DNA from 3 places in the Parerythrobacter aestuarii genome. Region 2 is predicted to be linked to each of the others. Evidence: predicted binding sites of a transcription regulator. Region 2 holds the regulator's gene; each other region holds the start of a gene.
What was found. The regulator LexA, encoded in region 2, represses DNA repair genes until DNA is damaged. The targets are predictions, from matches to a motif close to GTTCCNCNCTTGTTCT.
Positions count from the first base shown of each region.

Region 1: the regulator LexA is predicted to act here: its motif matches at 3,743-3,758, upstream of recA (recombinase RecA).
Region 3: the regulator LexA is predicted to act here: its motif matches at 2,517-2,532, upstream of QPW08_RS08280 (ImuA family protein).

Region 1 is NZ_JARBWD010000001.1:2,199,139-2,205,271, forward strand. It holds gene QPW08_RS10730 (cation:proton antiporter domain-containing protein) at 1-1,558, shown strand, start outside; gene QPW08_RS10735 (class I SAM-dependent methyltransferase) at 1,568-2,392, opposite strand; gene recA (recombinase RecA) at 2,607-3,665, opposite strand; gene QPW08_RS10745 (DUF4139 domain-containing protein) at 3,805-5,460, opposite strand; gene QPW08_RS10750 (DUF4139 domain-containing protein) at 5,471-6,133, opposite strand, start outside.
Region 2 is NZ_JARBWD010000001.1:1,943,641-1,949,773, forward strand. It holds gene QPW08_RS09500 (anthranilate synthase component II) at 1-460, shown strand, start outside; gene trpD (anthranilate phosphoribosyltransferase) at 457-1,449, shown strand; gene trpC (indole-3-glycerol phosphate synthase TrpC) at 1,446-2,231, shown strand; gene moaC (cyclic pyranopterin monophosphate synthase MoaC) at 2,493-2,963, shown strand; gene QPW08_RS09520 (molybdopterin molybdotransferase MoeA) at 2,960-4,141, shown strand; gene lexA (transcriptional repressor LexA) at 4,235-4,915, shown strand; gene QPW08_RS09530 (ComEC/Rec2 family competence protein) at 4,997-6,133, opposite strand, start outside.
Region 3 is NZ_JARBWD010000001.1:1,692,522-1,698,654, reverse strand. It holds gene QPW08_RS08290 (PilZ domain-containing protein) at 1-219, shown strand, start outside; gene QPW08_RS08285 (DUF6504 family protein) at 216-1,820, opposite strand; gene QPW08_RS08280 (ImuA family protein) at 1,702-2,499, opposite strand; gene QPW08_RS08275 (amino acid permease) at 2,609-4,186, opposite strand; gene QPW08_RS08270 (sodium-dependent transporter) at 4,285-5,724, opposite strand; gene panB (3-methyl-2-oxobutanoate hydroxymethyltransferase) at 5,861-6,133, shown strand, end outside.

The DNA.
Region 1 (6,133 bases), 260 kb from region 2:
TCCGGAAGGGTTGGCGCCGTTTGCCGAATTCGGGATCATATTGCTGCTGTTCGCCATCGGGCTTGAACTGTCGTTCAAGCGATTATGGACCTTGCGCAAGCTGGTGTTCGGCCTTGGTGCCATGGAATTGCTGGTCATCGGCAGCTGTATCGCTGCCGTGCTTGCCATGATGGGCCAATACTGGACCGGGGCACTTGCACTTGGCTTTGCGCTGGCATTCTCATCGACTGCGATCGTGCTGCCTATTTCCGGAACCAAGTCACCTGTCGGCCGCGCAGCCCTTTCCATGCTGTTGTTCGAAGATATCATGATCGTGCCGATCATTTTCATCCTCGGTGCGCTCGCCCCTTATGCACAGAGCGATGGTGTCAGCGGGCTGGTCGATACGCTGTGGCAAGGCGGCCTCGTGATCGTTGCCCTGCTCGTGCTCGGCCGGATCGCCCTGCCCCGCCTGTTTGCGCAAGCGGCGCGAACCAAGAGCCCCGAGTTGTTTCTCGCCGCCTCGTTGCTGGTCGTCATCGGAGCGAGCCTGGCAACCGCAGTGACCGGCCTCTCGCCCATCGTCGGCGCCCTCATCGCCGGGTTGCTGATCGCGGAAACCGAATACCACAGCGAAGTCGAATCGATCATGGAGCCGTTCAAGGGACTCGCGCTCGGTGTGTTCCTGATCACAGTCGGCATGAGTATCGATCTTTCCAGCATTTGGGAGCACCTTTGGACGATACTCGCCGCCGTCATGCTGGTGCTTGTGTTCAAGGCGCTGGTCACTGGCATGTTGCTGCGTTTGATGGGTGCGCGCCGCTCGACCGCTGCGGAAACCGGGATCCTGATGGCAAGCCCGTCGGAAACCACACTGATCGTGATGTCGGCTGCCGGCTCGGCCATGCTGATCCAGCCCGGCACCGCACAGTTCTGGCAGATCGTCACAGCCATCGGCCTTACCATCACGCCGCTGCTCGCCATGCTCGGTCGTGCCATCGGGCGGCGGGTTGAGCCGGTGCCGGTTACCGACGATGTCGATGACGACGTGCCGCGCGTCATCATTATCGGGATCGGGCGCGTCGGGATGTTGGTGGCAGACATGCTCAAGGCGCATGACCGCGCCTATGTCGCAATCGATAGCGACGCCGACCTCATTTCCAGTGCCCGCAGGAAAGGCTATCATGCCGTTTTCGGCGATGCCAGTCGCGGCGATGCGCTCAGCCGGCTGGGAGTCGAAATTTCACCTGCAGTCGTACTGACGATGGACGAGCCGGTGCTGGCCGAACGCCTGACTCGAAAATTGCGCACCGATCACCCAGAGCTGCTGATTGTTTCCCGTGCCCGGGACAGCCAGCATGCCGCAGAACTCTATCGCGCAGGTGCCAGCCATGCCGTACCGGAGCAGCTGGAGAGTTCGTTGCAGCTTTCGGAAGCTGTCCTGGCAGATATCGGCGTCCCGATGGGCCCGGTGATTGCCTCCATCCACGAAAAGCGCGACGAGTTCCGCGATATGATCCAGGAAGAAGCGGGTCTCTCTCATAAACCGAAGCTGAGGACGAGCACGCTGAGGACCTGAGCGGCATTGTCAGCCCTTGGTGGCCGCCACAATCCAGGCTCCGGCTTTCAACGCGACGATCGAACCGCTGGCATGGCGTTTGAGATAGCGCCTCAGCCTGGCTTGGAAGCGCTCCTTCTCGGCATCCCCCAGCTGCGAAGCTGCGCGCGCGGCCGGACCGATAACTGCGAAATAGGCCAGGGCATCTTCTATCGGGTCTTCTCCTGCGCCCACCACGAAAGCGAAATCGACGGATTCGATCGTGACATCGAGCCAACCTGCCTTGGTGAGGATGGCTTCGACGCGGGTTGCATCGGAAAATGCGAAAGGGCCCGGTGCAAACGGATCACCCGGTTCATCACTACCGGGCGGGAGGAGGCCGACAACATCCTGCGCCCAAAGATTCTCCGACACCGCCCGGAAGCAACTGAAGACAAGCCGTCCATCGACTGCCGCGATACCGTGAAGATGCGAGAAGGCAGCGACAGGATCGTCGAAGAACATCACCCCGTGGCGGGAAACCAGCAAATCGGGTGAGAATCCCTCGCGTTGCCAGATCGCGGCATCGCCGAGTTCAAAGCCGACATTGGGAAGTTTTGCTCCTCGTTCACGCGCCACTGCAACAAGATCTTCGCTGACGTCCACACCGACGATCTCGGCCGCAGGATGCGCGCGTGCGAGAGCCAGCGATAGCTCCCCTGCCCCGCAGCCGATATCCAGCACCCGCTCAATCGGCCGGGCACTGGCCCTCGCCAGCAACAGATCGGTGAGACCGGTGAAACTTCGGTCGGTGCGCGACCAGTGCGTGGCCCAGGTCATTCCAACTCGACCTTCCCAGGCTGCCTTGTCGGTCATCCGCTCATCTCCTCGCTGGCGTCCCGGCCACTTACTTGCCCGGATCGGTTCGGCGGCGATCCTCGATATTGTCGCGTTAGCGGCCCTGGGCCAAGCTGCAAGAACCAACGGAAAAGCCGGCGCGGACTTCGGGGCATCCGCGCCGGCGATCCATGTGTTCGGGTGCATGAAATGGGAGTCGAACCCGCAGCGGCACCCGCTTGAGAAGAGCGTCTCAGTCCTCCGCGTCAGGACCGGCCATCATCTCCTCGGCGACCTCGTCGGTTTTACCGCGAATGGCGGCTTCCAACTTGTCGCAAATTTCCGGGTTTTCCTTGAGATAGGTCTTGGCGTTCTCACGCCCCTGCCCGATGCGGATGCTGTCATAGCTGAACCACGAGCCTGACTTCTCCACGATCCCGGCCTTGACACCCAGGTCGAGGATTTCGCCGATCTTGGAGATGCCCTCGCCATACATGATGTCGAATTCGACCTGCTTGAACGGCGGGGCAACCTTGTTCTTGACCACCTTGACGCGGGTCGAGTTGCCGACGACCTCGTCGCGATCCTTGATCTGGCCGGTGCGGCGGATGTCCAGGCGAACCGAAGCATAGAACTTGAGCGCATTGCCACCGGTTGTCGTTTCCGGATTGCCGTACATCACGCCGATCTTCATGCGCAGCTGGTTGATGAAAATCACCATGCACTTGCTGCGGTTGATCGAGCCGGTCAGCTTGCGCAGCGACTGCGACATCAGGCGCGCCTGCAGGCCAACGTGGCTGTCGCCCATCTCGCCTTCGATTTCCGCCCGCGGCACCAACGCGGCAACCGAATCGACCACCAGCACGTCGATCGCATTCGAACGCACCAGCGTATCGGTGATCTCGAGCGCCTGCTCGCCGGTATCGGGCTGCGACACGATCAATTCGTCGATATCGACGCCCAGCTTCTTGGCATAGACCGGGTCGAGCGCATGCTCGGCATCTACAAAGGCTGCTGTGCCGCCAGCCTTCTGCGCTTCAGCAATCACATGCAGGGCCAGCGTGGTCTTGCCCGAACTTTCCGGGCCATAGACTTCGATCACCCGCCCCTTGGGCAGGCCACCGATGCCAAGCGCGATATCGAGGCCGAGCGAGCCGGTCGAAATCGATTCGACATTCATCGCTTCTTTCGAGCCCAGCTTCATCGCCGAACCCTTGCCGAATGCGCGGTCGATCTGGGCGAGTGCTGCGTCAAGCGCCTTCTGACGGTCCACGTTGGATTCCTTGTCTACCAGTTTCAGTTCCGCAGCCATGTCATACCCCTTCGTCAGTTGCCACCGGCACTCGTTTGCCTTTCAACTGTTGAGGTATGTACCGCGTTTGTTCCAAAAGAACAAGAGCGGAACAAAAAGATTTGTTCGGAACGGATCTATCTCGCTGGTACGGAGCGGATCATGCGTCGCCCTCGCCAGTGGCGGGCATGCGAACGTCCCAACGCACTTCGCGTTCTTCGCCGGGTCGCAACTTGAGTTCGAGGATGAAATCCCCGTCCTTGGTCTTGAGCGCCCTGCGCCCCTGCCGGATTTCCCACTGAGCCGTGCTGCCAAGCAACAGCCGCATACGCACGCTGCCATTACGGGCATTGCTGAGCCGGGCACCCACGGTCACCCATTCACCGAGGCGATCCGCCGGGCGTTCTTCCAGCTCGCGCCCGCAAGCACCGAACACCATCGAGCTCTGGCCCAGATCGATCTCGACGTCCTGGCCTTCCGCATAATCGCGCAGGCGATTCTCAGCGACGAGCTGGTCGCCGAACGCGCTCGGTTCGAACAGCGTAAGGCCGCCGGTGGGCAGGGCGACGCCCAGCCCGTGCTCCTCGTCATTGACGGTTTCGAACACGATGTCGGCGGGCTGCGGTGACCACTCCTGCATCTCGAACCGGTTAGGCAAGTTCCACGGGTCACAGCGCAGAGTGTAGACGTATTCGCCCTCGACCTTGTCCTTGTCGAGGAAGGCAACCTGCTTCAGCCCCTTGGCATTGACGGTAATCGCTTCCGGGACACGGTAGAGCTTCAGGTCGCCCAATTGCTCTTCCTGCGCCACCATGCCGACGACCGACTTCTGCTGCATGCGGGCACCTGTGACCATGATGCCGTCGGCCATGGCCGATTCCATCATTGGTGCCATAGGCGGCGGCGGAGGGGGCGGCGGATAGCGCGGGTCGTAGTTCGGCACCGGCGATCCGCGCGCAGTGCTGCCGATGGGATAGCAGGTCAGCCGCAGCGGTCTTGCCGTGGGAGGATCGGACAGCTGTTCGAAATTGCTTTCGATATTGAGCGTGCCCGCCACTGCCATCAGCTCGGCATCCGGGAAACTCTGGCCGTTATCGTTGAGCAGGGTGAGCCAGCTCATCAGCCGCATGCGGACCTTGCCACGTGCCCCACCCTCATCCAGCGTGCCGACATAGTGCGCTTCCCAGTCGAAGCCCCAGGCAAGATAGGTGAGCGTAACAGTAAAGGTTCCGCCGCTATCGCTGTTGGTATTGATAGAGAACACAGGCTTGGCAGAGAGCCCGGCTGGTACGCGGTCGAACGCAAGGCCTTCAGGCAGACCCGAGCAGCGCACCGCTTCATAACCGTCCTGCGTCTGCAGCACGATGCCGCCATCGGCACGAGTGCGAACGATGGCCTGTTCGCTGGTCTGCGCCCCTGTTCCCGGATTGGTCCGGGTAATGCGAACACGGTTGCCCAGCGTGCCATCGACCAATGCCGCCGGGCTCAGCAAATCGGCATCGCGGTTCTTCTCGATGGTCCCGCCGGGCAGCCCAGTCACGATCGCACTGACCGCCACCATGCCTTCCGCCACCCCGGTGAAGCGGATTGTCGATTCACCCGGCGGCAGAGTGACACTGCGAGTCTCACTGATCATGGCGAAACCGCGCGGCCAACCAGGGTTCATGGCCTGGTATTCGCCGCGAGACGGATCACGATAGATCGTGACGGAAAGCCCTTGCGGATCCGACGCATCGACGGTTTCCCGCGCCAGTGCCGGATGGGCTGGCAAGGTAACCGCCGCGGCGGCGAGGAGGAAAGAGGCAAGCCGCCTCATCGGCCCACTCCTACCAGCGAGTTTCGAAAGTGACGCGGACGGTGCGCTCGCCCTCGGCCGGCACCGACACGACCCATTTTCGGCGATCGTTATTGATTTGCGTGCCGGCTATATCTTCGCTCACGACACGGAAATCATTGCCCCACCATCCGCGATCAAGCCCGGCCTGGACCAGGTCCACATTGACCGGCGTGTTCTTGGCGTTGGTGAGTTTGTATCGCATCGTCGTGCGGTAATATCGCTTGGGCCGCTCGACATCGACGCGCTCGACTTCCTGACCTTCGCGGATCACACGATAGCGTGCGGAGCGTTCCCAATCGGCGCTGGTGATTGTCTCGCGCTTTTCGACCTCTGCCTGCACAAAGATGTCGAAAGCATCGCCGGTACGCAGGCTGAGCTCGCTGCCCATCGGCGTGTGACCGATCCCGTTCTCGCCGATGAATTGCGGCGTGCCGCGACTATCGCGCTGGTAGAAACGAACCGTCCCGGCAGGCAGCGCATCGCCCAGGCCTCCGTCACGCGAAGAGGAAAATGCAATCTCGCTCGAGGCATTCACAGGGCGACCATCGTTTTGCATCCAGCCGACCGTGCGGGCATAGACCTTGCGAGCGGCGACGCCTTGGACATCGAGGAAGCTGACCTGCTTGGTCTGGTTATTGGCGATCGTCGTACG
Region 2 (6,133 bases):
TGGCGCGAAGGGCATTCTTATCTCGCCCGGGCCGTGCACGCCCAATGAGGCGGGGATCAGCCTCGACTTGGTCGGGGCCTGCGCCGACAAGGCGTTGCCGCTGCTCGGCGTGTGCCTGGGGCACCAGTCAATCGGGCAGTATTTCGGAGGGCGCGTGGTCCAGGGCGGGCTAATGCATGGCAAGACTTCGCCGGTGACACATGACGGAACGGGGGTCTTCGCCGGGCTGCCCACGCCCTTCACCGCCACCCGCTATCACTCGCTGGTGGTGGAGGACATTCCCGCCAGCCTCGTGGTGAACGCCACCAGTGACGATGCCCATGTGCAAGGCTTTCGCCATGCCGAGCTGCCGATTCACGGGGTGCAGTTCCACCCGGAAAGCATTGCCACCGAGCACGGGCATGACCTGCTGGCCAATTTCCTGCGCCTATGCGGTATAGAAGCAAAGGTGCTCGCATGAAGACTCTCCCCCTCGCCGTCCCGCACATGAGCGAAGCCGAGGCCGAGGAAGTGTTCGGCTGGATCCTCGACGGCGAGGCGAGCGACGAGGAAATCGCCCGCTTCCTGCTGGCGATGACCGAGCGCAGCGAGACGGCCGAGGAAATCGCCGGCGCGGCACGCGCGCTCCGCGCCCGGCTGATCCCGATTGACGCGCCTGCCAATGCCGTCGATTGCTGCGGCACCGGGGGCGACGGGCATCACACGCTCAATGTCTCGACCGCCGTCAGCCTTGTCGTCGCCGCTGCCGGAGTGCCAGTGGCCAAGCACGGCAACCGCGCCGCCTCGTCCAAGTCCGGCGCAGCCGATACGCTCGAAGCGCTCGGCCTCGACATGGAGGCCGCCGGGCGCACGGCGGAAAAGACACTGGCCGAGATCGGAATCTGTTTCCTCTTCGCCAAGAACCACCACCCGGCAATGGGCCGGATCCAGCCGATCCGCCAGAAACTGGGCAAGCGCACCATCTTCAACCTGATGGGTCCGCTGTCCAATCCGGCGGGCGTCAAGCGTCAGCTGATCGGGATTGCCCGCCCCGGCTATGTGCCGATCTACGCCGACGCCAAGGCGCGGCTGGGGACGGAGCGGACCTTTATCGTCTCCGGCGATGAAGGGCTAGACGAGCTGAGCCTAGCTGGTGGAAACGAGCTGGCTAACGTCCATGGCAATGAATTCGAGATGCGGCGGGTCGATTGCACCATGGCCGGGCTCGAGCATTCGCCGGTCGAAGCCATCCGCGGCGGCGATGCGGCGCACAATGCCAAGGCCCTGACCGCGCTGCTCGATGGCACGCCCGGCCCCTATCGCGATGCAGTGATCTTCAACGCTGCCGCCACGCTGATGGTGGCGAGCGATGTCGACGACTGGGAAGCAGGCGCCGCCACCGCCGCCGAAGCGCTCGACAGCGGCAAGGCCAAGGCCCTGCTGGCGCGCTGGATCGAGATGGCGCGATGAACAAGCTCGAAGAAATCTGCGCCGGCAAATACGACGAAGTCGCCACCCGCAAGGCCGCAACCTCGCCTGCCGAGCTGGCAGAGCGCATCGCCGCGCAATCCGCTCCGCGCGGCTTCGAAGCGGCCCTGCGCGCCAAGGCCGAGACCGGCTTTGCCCTGATCGCCGAGGTCAAGAAGGCCTCACCTTCCAAGGGCCTGATCCGCGCCGAATTCCACCCGGCCGCTCATGCTCAGGCCTATGAAGCAGGCGGTGCAGCGTGCCTCTCCGTCCTCACCGACGAACCCCATTTCCAGGGCCACGCCGATTACCTGCGCGAAGCCCGCGCGGCTTGCACCCTGCCGGCCCTGCGCAAGGATTTCATGGTCGATCCGTGGCAATGCGCCGAAGCCCGCGCGATGGGGGCCGATGCGATCCTCATTATCGTCGCTGCCCTGTCCGATGCGCAGATGCAGGAGATCGAAGCCGCCGCCCGCGAGGACGGCATGGATGTGCTGGTCGAGGTGCATGACGAAACCGAGATGGAGCGCGCGCACGCGCTGCAATCGCGGCTGGTCGGCGTGAACAACCGCGATCTCAAGACCTTCACCACCGATCTTGCCACCACCGAACGGCTCGCCCCGCTTGCACCCGCAGGCGCGCTGCTGGTCGGGGAGAGCGGGATCAACACCCACGCCGACTGTGTGCGCCTGTCCCGGGCCGGTGTACGCACCTTCCTCGTCGGCGAGAGCCTGATGCGGCAGGACGATGTCGAAGCCGCCACGAGGGCGCTCATAGCACCCTGATCCGTTCGCCCTGAGCTTGTCGAAGGGCAGCCACCACGTTTCTACAAGCGTCTTAACCGGGCTTCGACAAGCTCAGCCCGAACGGGGATGGGAGCAGTTGGTCAGACCTCTGTCCTACTCCCTTCGACTCTGGCATGGAGGCCGCATGACAACCTGCAACAACCTTCCAATTCTGCGGTATCAACCACCGATTGAGGCCGCCGATTTTTTCGCGCTTGGACTGTGTAACATGCGGTCCATGTGTGCCGGGGTGACGACGAAATGAGTGGGCTGACACACCTCGACGAATCGGGCGCGGCGCACATGGTCGATGTCGGCGGCAAGCCTGCAACCCAGCGGCTGGCCCGCGCGGGCGGCGTGATCCGCATGAGCGCCGAAGCCCTCGCCGCGATCAAGGCCGGCGATGCGCCCAAGGGCGACGTGCTCGGCACGGCGCGGATCGCCGGGATCATGGCGGCGAAGAAAACTGCCGAGCTCATTCCCCTGTGCCACCCGCTCGGGCTCGACGCGATCGACGTGACTTTCGACTATGCCGATGGCGGGATCTCGGTCAGCGCGGCCGCTTCGCTCACCGGCAAGACCGGGGTGGAAATGGAAGCAATGACAGCGGCTTCCGTCGCATTGCTCACGATTTACGACATGGCCAAGGCGCTCGACAAGGGCATGGTCATCGGCGAGGTCCGCTTGCTGGAAAAACGCGGCGGCAAGTCGGGCCACTGGACCGCCGAATGAGCAGCCCACAGCTGAGCCTGGAAGACGCGCAGGCGCGGATGCTGGCACTGGTCGAGCCGCTGGCGGCGGAGACGGTAACGCCGGAAGCGGCCGTGGGGCGCTACGTAGCCACACCGCTGGTCGCCCAGCGCACCCAGCCCCCGGCCGACCTTTCGGCGATGGATGGCTATGCCGTGGCTGGCCAAGGCCCGTGGCAGCGGGTCGGCGAAAGCCGCTGCGGCGCGCCATTCGAAGGCAGCATTGCGCCGGGCGAATGTGTCCGCATCTCGACCGGGGCGATCATGCCCGATGGTGGCGAGCGCGTCCTGCTGCAGGAAGATGCCGAGGTCAGCGGCGAAACAGTCACAGCGCTGGAGGACCCGCCCACCGGCAAGCACATCCGGCGCAAGGCCTTCGAGTTCTCGCCCGGCGATGTCCTGCTTGAGGCGGGAACCCGCATCGGACCGGCTGCGCTGGCGCTGGTCCGCTCATCCGGCAACGCACAGGTCGCGGTTCATGCCCGCCCCACCCTCGCGATCTTCGACAGCGGGGACGAGCTGGCCAGCGATCCGACCGAGTGCGCCCGGCATCAGATCCCGGCCAGCAATGGCGCGATGCTGGCGGCGCTCGCATCGAGCCTGCCCTGCACTATCCGCACCGGCGCGCCATTGCCCGACCAGCTCGATGCCATCGTCGCCGCGCTGGAGGCCAATGCCGATGCCGATATGATCGTGCTGACCGGCGGCGCCTCGGTCGGCGACCATGACCTCGCCAGGCCTGCGCTTGAAGCTGTCGGCGCCGAGCTCAACTTCTGGAAAGTGGCGATGAAGCCGGGCAAGCCACTGATGGTAGCGCGGCGCGGCAAACAACTGGTGCTGGGGCTGCCGGGCAACCCGGTCTCGGCCTTCGTCACCGGCTTCCTGTTCATGCTGCCTGCGCTGCGCAAGCTCTCCGGTGCGCACAGCTGCCTGCCGACCGCACTGCCCCTGCCGCTGGCTGCGGATTGCCCGCCCGGTGGTGTGCGGCGCGAATTCCTGCGTGCCGAATGGACGCCGCAGGGGCTGGTTCCGCTGGTCGAACAGGACAGCAGCGCGCTCCTTTCGCTGTCCAAAGCGCACGCGCTGATCGACCGTCCCGCGCATGGAGATGGGACGAAAGCGGGAACATCTGTTCCGGCGTTCCTGGTGGAAAACCCCTGAAATGCTTGACTTGGCAAAATTGGTTGCCTAATTGTTCCGCATTCGTTCGCATCCGCGGGCGGAGTTGGAACAGGCTATAGGGAGCCACCCGACATGCTGACCGCAAAGCAGCACGAATTGATCCGCTTCATCCAGCAGCGACTGGAAGATACGGGAATTTCCCCCTCGTTCGAGGAAATGAAGGAAGCGCTTGATCTCAAGAGCAAGTCCGGGGTCCACCGGCTGATCTCGGCGCTGGAAGAGCGCGGCTTTATCCGCCGCTTGCCCAATCGCGCCCGTGCACTGGAAGTGCTCAAGCAACCTGAAGATGTCGTGGGCGGTGGCAAGCCTGCCAACGACGTCGTTGCTAGCCGCACAATTGCCCCCACGGTTGCGCCGCAGGCGGCCAACGATGTGATCGAGATCCCGCTGCATGGCCGCATTGCCGCTGGTGCCCCGATCGAAGCGCTGGAGGACTACCAGTCGCTGCCGGTCCCGGCCGCGTTGCTTGGCCCGGGTGATCACTATGCATTGGAGGTTTCCGGCGACTCGATGATCGAAGCCGGCATTTTCGATGGCGACTTCGCGCTGATCCGCCGCACCGATACCGCTCGCGATGGCGAGATCGTCGTAGCGCTGGTCAACAATGAGGAAGCGACGCTCAAGTACCTGCATCGCGACAGCGGGCAGATCCGGCTCGACCCGGCCAATGCCGCTTACGAAGCGCAGGTCTATGCCCCCCAGCAGGTGCAGGTACAGGGCAAGCTCGCGGGGCTTCTGCGCCGCTACCACTGATTTCTACCCCGTGGGGAGCGGCTGTCCCCGCTTGAGGCTGTCCCGCCTACTGCCGCTCCCCCAACCCTCTGTGATGGCGACCTAGTCCTCGCGTCGGCTCCGCCACCAGCCATGCTCGCCCTCGCTCTCGGCAACGCTAGTGAAACGCTCCTCTTCCAGGAACAGGGCCAGTCCTCCTTCCCGGCTCAGGAACCGCCCATCGGCCTTGAGCCATTGCGGCCTGCAACTCCTCGGCAGCCAACGGTCGGCAATGACGATATCCGCCCGGTCACATGCTGCCGCCAGCGCCCGCTCCTCGATCCGGTCGCGGCTGCGCGCCATCAGCAGCTGCCAGTCCCTGCCCTCGCGCCGGAGCGTGAGCGAACAGAAGTCACGACTGCAACGCGCGCCGTGCCAGTCGGTGATGGTGACAGGTTCACCCTGCATCCCGGCCAGCTCCATCAGGTTGTCGCGGGCATAGTCCGACCGGCTCTCCCGCAGCATGATCAAGCCGTCCCCTTCGACAATACCGACGTGTCGCCCGTCTCCGGAAACAAGGACATCAGGTGCGGGCGTCAGCAGCAGCGACAGCGTCGCCATGACCGTCGGAACAAAGCCGAGCAACCGCTTGCGGCCCTGCCACAGGGCCAGCCAAAGCCCGCCGAGCACAAACAGCGCCAATGTCCCCATGCCCATCTGCGGCATCAGTTTGACCGCTCCAGGCTGTTCCGCCGTGAAATGTGCAATGTTCAACAACAGGTCAAGCGACTGTCCGACCAGCCACCACAACGGGTCTCCGAGACCGACAAGATCGAAGCAAAGCGCGACTGCGATCAGCGGCATCGAGACAAAGGTGACCAACGGGATCGCCATCACATTCGCCAGTGCGCCGTAGACTCCGGCCCGATGGAAATGAAACAGCACGATCGGCATCAGCGCGATCTCGATCACCAATCCGGTCATCAGCAGCATCAGGACTCGCCGGCCCGTGTGGAAGAACCAGCTCTCCTCACGCGGAGCGAGGAAGCGTTTGACCGGACTGGAGTTGTGCAAGGCAACGATAGCCATGACGGCGGCATAGCTCATCTGGAAGCTCGGCCCGATCACAGCTTCGGGCCAGAGCAGCATCACAAACCCCGCAGCCACGGCCAGCATTCGCAGCGATAATGGTTCACGACCCAGCGCGATCGCTATCAGGACCAACACCGCCGCTGCGCAGCTTCGCACGGTCGGCACTTC
Region 3 (6,133 bases), 250 kb from region 2:
GGTGTGTCGGGCCTACTCTCTTGGAACGGGCGCGAATTTTTCGGCACTGTGGTGTGGACGGAAGATGGCCGGTGCGGCTTCGTTTTCGAGCGGCCTATCCCGCAGGCCGTGTTCAACGCGACTGTCTATATTGAGGAAGTGGAATCGGGTCCGATTGCAAACTTCGGCAACATCCCTGTTGCACGGCGTGGGCGCAGGGGATTGGTCGCTGGCGGCTAGGCACATAGACCCTGCAGGAACCATTCGGGCAAGCCACCCCGCCCATCGCCGATGATGCCGTGACGATAGATCCAGTAGCGCCGCCCCTTGCTGTCTTCGATCCGGTAGTAATCGCGCAGGCGCACAGTCGAGCGTTCGCGCCACCATTCCGGCGCGATTCGTTCAGGCCCCTCGCAGCGGGTCACCTCATGCACTTTGCCGCGCCAGCGGAAGCGCTGGGGATAGCCATCGGGGGTGGCATAGAGAACTGCGATAGGCTCGGCCCGGTCGAGCAGCTTGAGCGGGCGGGTGTGGAAGCGCAGTTCCTCCTGCTCGCTTGGCGGCGACTCCAGCGGGGGCTGCCAGCGCTGGGCCCGTTCGGGGATGTGGCTGCCATAGGGTATCGGACGCCGCACCGCTTGAGCGCCGAGTCGCGTGGTCAGCCGGTCGATAAAAGCCGCGAGCGAAGTGCCATGCTGTTCTGCCGCCTGCTCGATATCCCCTTGCGCCAGCGCTAGCGGCTCGGCCCAACTGGCGCGCAAGCGCACGGTCTCGATCCCGAAACCGGCGTCGATCCCCTCGAGCTTCTCGGAAAACAGGCGGCAGATATGCGCCGGATCACGGGTGGCGGCGGCGAGTTCGAGCCGCCGCACCACCACTTCGCCATCGACCCGCCACAGGCCCAGTTCGAGCCGTCGGGCGCCCTTGCCCTGCCCTTCCAGCTCGCGCGCCATGTCTTCGGCCAAGTCGGCCAGCACCTGGTCGAGGAGCTGGCGATGCCGGATCGGCTCCAGCAGGCGCCGTTGGACCAGCGGATCATGCTGGGCGATGACAGGCAGCAGCGGTTCCGGCACCTTGCCCAGCAGCTGGTCCATCCGCACCAGCGGGTTGGCAGCGGGCGAACGGCGGTTGCGGAACCGGCGCAGCAGTGCATCGCGGCCGACAGAGCCCAGTTCGCCGAGTTTCTTGAGGCCCAGGCGGCGCAGGATGGTGATGACATCGTCGTCAAGCCGCAGTGCTGCGACAGGCAGTTCGGACAGGCGCGTGGCCATATCGTCATCGGGCGACAGGATGCTGCGCGGCGGGCCATGATGCGCCAACGCCCAGGCCGCCCCCGCAGTGGGTGCAATGGCGAGCCGGGCGGTGATCCCGCGCTTCTCGAACAGCGCCTGCGCATCGGCCAGCAGCGTCGCTTCCCCGCCGAACAGGTGCGCAACCGCAGCGACATCGACGATCACTCCGTCGGGCGGGTCGAGCGCGCTCCATGGCCCCCAGCGCTGTGCCCACAGCGCGAGCTTCTCCAGCGCATCGAGATCGCCGGCGGGATCGGAGGGAGCAACTTTCAGCTGCGGACACAGCGTCCGCGCATCGGCCAGCATCATCCCCTTGCGCGCACCGGCAGCGGTGCCAGCATTGTTGGCCGCGTCGATCCGCGGGCCATGGGCGGTCTCGGTGATCAGCGCGAGCGGTTCGGCGTCTGGCCCTTCCCCCCGCTCGCACCCTTCAGCAAGCCGCCAGCGATCGATCGCGAGACGCGCGCACCAGATGGAAAGGATTCGCCGGGGCGGATCGCTTGCCGTCATTGTGGTGCGGGCGACTGGCGACACATCCTGTACCGTCATCACGCATCATCCATTTGCCCGGCGCATGGCTGCGCGCCCGGAACAGTTCGGCTTTCCAGCTCGGCATGCCCGGAGCCTGCGGGTTCCATTCGGGGGCAGGCGATGGCGCGCTGGTCACGTCCCACCTGAGGCGGGCGGACGAAAGATCGCGCGCGGCATCGAGCCGCACCAGCCACAGCGACACGCCATGCTTTTCTGCCGCGAGGCTGAGGCGACGCGAAGCGGTGAAATCGAGCGCCTTCGGATTGCCGGCCAGTTCGCCGATCACACAGGCCACCTCGCGGCAGCGCAGACTTTCCTCGAGCGCGAACAACAGGTCTTGCGGCTTGTCTGCCAGCACATGGATGAGCCGGTGTCGGATCGCCTGCGGCAGGCCCGGGCGATACGGTCGTCCGGTCAGCCGCGCCGCCTGCCGGTCCTGCACCCAGATGATCGCCCGGCGATCCTCCGCCTCATCGGTTTCGCCCGAAACCCGCGAGCGCAGCTCGTCCAGTGCCAGCGACAGTGCCACCCCCGCCCCGCTTGCTTCACGCGCGCTGGCGAAAACCTCGCTATGCCGTGCAAACTGCCCCTGCCGGGCAAGACCCGGACGCCAGCGATTGCTCCGCGCCGCCGAAAGGGCGGCGATATCGGCGCTTCCCAGAGTCGGGAGCGCTGGCAGGGTGTCTGTCGGGCGCATGGCGAATCTACTCGTATGTTCCGTTTATGTTCCATCGCGCCTGGATATGCAATGGTCATACGAAAAGGACCGCCCCGAGGACGGCCCTGATCTCACAATGCACCAAAAACTATGGCTGGTCCGGATGGATGGGAACCATCGTCTCCTCGCCTGCAACATCGTCGACAACCTCGACAATCCCGCGGCCCAGATGGCTCCGGCCACGGCTGTAGGCGAAGTAGATCACAATGCCGATCAGGCCCCAACCCGGCAGGAAAAGCATCGCTGCACTGGGCAGGTTGAAGAACAGCAGGACGCAACCGATGATCGTCAGCGGCGCAATCACCCACACAAACGGCACACGGAAATGTCGCTGGCGGTCGGGATCCCGTTTGCGCAACACCATCACTGCCACTGCAACCATCAGGAAGGCATAGAGCGTGCCGGCATTGGAAATGTCAGCCAGCTGGCCAACCGGGAAAAACGCCGCACCGATGGCAACAGCAAGCCCGGTCAGGATCGTCACCACGTGCGGAGTCTTGTACTTCGGGTGCACGGCGCTGAGCCTTTCCGGTAGCAAACCGTCGCGGCTCATCACGAAAAAGATACGGGTCTGTCCGAAGATCAGCACGAGAATGACCGAAGGCAAAGCCAGGAAAGCCGCGATGCCGAGCATATTACCGATACCGGAGAAACCAATCGCCCGCAGGACATGTGCCAATGCTTCGTTCGAGCACACCAGCGCACCGGCGTGTTCTGGCATGGCGCATTGCCGCGCCAATTCAGCCGACCCGGCCTCAAGCGGGAAACCGGCGGCATCCATGATCGGTTGACCGCCCAGCGTCCCGATCGCTCCGGCAGCCACTAGGATGTAGAACACAGTGCAAAAGAGCAGCGACCCCACCAATCCGATAGGCACATTCCGCTGGGGGTCCTTGGTCTCTTCTGCGGCAGTCGAAACCGCATCAAACCCAACGTAGGCGAAGAACATCGTCGCCGCCGCACCGACCGCTCCAACACCGGTACCCCACCCCCCGAACAGACCCGCAGGAAGGAAGGGGTTGAACTTCTCGGCGCTGAATTCCGAACTAGTCAACGTGAGCGCGATAAAAGCGGTCAGTGCCGTGACCTTGATTGCGACGAGGATCGCATTGACCTTGGCGCTCTCGCTGGTCCCGATCACCAGCAGGCCAGTAACAACCAGCGCGATGAACAATGCCGGCAGGTTGACAAACCCGCCTTCAGCACCGCCAAGTGCCAAAGGCCCAGCACTGAGCCAGGCGGGCAACTGGATACCAAAGAATTCGTTGAGGATCGTACCGCTGAAATATCCCGACCATCCGACCGACACGGCACTGGCGGCAATCGCATATTCCATAATCAGCGCCCAACCCACTGTCCACGCCAGGAACTCGCCCATAGTGGCATAGCTGTAGGTATAGGCGCTCCCCGCAACAGGAACCATCGCCGCAATCTCGGCATAGCAGAGCGCTGCCACGATGCAGACCGCCCCGGCAATGGCGAAAGCCACCATCAGGCCCGGACCCGCTTTCTGGGCCCCGACTGCAGTGAGAACGAAGATGCCGGTGCCGATAACGCAGCCGATCCCCAGTAGCGTCAGTTGCAGCCACCCGAGCGAGCGATGCAGCGATTTCTTTTGAGCGGTCGCAAGGATCGCATCGAGCGGTTTTACACGATCAAGAAACATAACCGGGAGAGCTCCCACCGACCCGCAGCGAGACCCTCTCGCCCTGCCAGTCGAAAGCGAGAGCTACTCCCGAATTATGCGCACGCCAATGGAGAAAATCATCCCCCCAGAACCGACGGGAACAGGCCGGTAACAAGGATGATGCCGACCGCCAGCGGGCACAACCAGGCGATCAGGAAACGCCACACCCCGAACATAGGCCCGGTGAGACCTGTCACGTCCTGCACCATCTTCTGGTCGGCTTTCCAGCCAACGAAGATCGACGTGAGGAGCGCACCCAACGGGAGCATGACCTTGCCCGTAAAGCCATCCACCGTATCGAGGATGTCGGTATTCTCGAACAGCGACCAGAATCCCAGTAGGCGCACGTCCGCCCAGACATTGTAGCCAAGCAGGCAAGCGATCCCGATCAGGAATGCCCCGCCGCCAAAAATCAGCGCCGATTTGTGCCGACTCCAGCCACGTTCGCCGATGCCCCATGCTGTCGGAACTTCGAGCAGAGAGATCGAGCTGGTCACAGCTGCCACAAGGATAAGGACGAAGAACAGGAAGCCGATCAAGGCACCCGCCGGCATCGACTGGAACGCGAAGGGCAGCGTCTGGAACACGAGGGTCGGCCCCGCCGCGGGGTCCAGGCCAACGGCAAAGACGATGGGAAAAATCATCATCCCGGCAATCAGCGCCACGCTGGTATCGGCAATCGCAATCGCCGCCGAAGTCGAACCGAGCTTGCTGCCTTCCTGGATGTAAGAACCGTATGTGATCAGTCCCGCAACACCGAGCGACAGCGAAAACAGCGCCTGCCCCAGTGCCGAGTTCATTACCGCAGGCGTCAATTTCGACCAGTCAGGCGTGAACAGGAACTTGATCGCGTCGGTCATGTCGCCGACCACCGCGCCATAGATGGTGATACCTACCAGTAGCACGAAGAACATTGGCATCAGCCACGTCGCTGCCTTTTCGATCCCGGAGCCGACCCCGCGCGCCACGATCCATAAAGTCAGACCCATAAACAGCAGGTGCATCGATAGCAGCATTCCCGGGCTGGCGAAGAGATTGCCCATGCGGCCCTGGATCATTTCCTGGCTCTCACCCACCAGCGCTCCGCGGAACGGTTCGCCTGAACCGATGGCCTGCAACAGGTCCCAGCCCATCACGCCTGCATAATAAAGAACCCAGCCCGCCACGACGGAGTAAAAGGAAACGATGAGGAATGCCGCGACGGCACCCATCGCACCGAAGATCGACCAGCGGGGTGAAGCACCGGAATCCTCGGCCACTTTCTTGATCGATCCCACCGCGTCGGTCTGACCCGCGCGCCCGATGAAAATTTCCGACAGCACCAAAGGAAGGCCGAGCAGGAAAACGCAGGCGATATAGAAAATCACGAAGGCTCCGCCGCCGCTTTCTCCGGCCAGAGTCGGGAAACGCCAAACGTTGCCCAAGCCCACGGCCGCGCCGATTGCGGCAAGGATAAATGCCGAACGCGAAGACCACCCGTCGCGCGAAGCGCCGCTTGCAGATGCTGCTGCTACCATGTGTGAAAATTCCCCTCGATGCGCCAGCCCAGGCCCTTGGGCACGCTCTCTTGATATGGCCTTAGTGCAAGAAAATACCGCGCTCGCCAAGGGGGGATGCTTTGCCTTTGCCGCATAGCAACGCTAATCCGCTCCCATGTCGACAACATTCCAGCTCGATACGAGCACGAGCCGCGCCAATCCGACCCCTGCACCGATGAAGCGGCTGACGGTGCCACGCATCCGTGCGCGAAAGCAGGATGGCAAGATCGAACAACCTCTGGTTATGCTGACCGCCTACACCGCTCGGCAGGCGCAATTGCTCGATGCTCATTGCGACCTGCTGCTGGTCGGGGATTCCCTTGGCCAGGTCATTTACGGCCTTCCATCGACAATTCCGGTGACCTTGCGGATGATGGCCGACCACGCC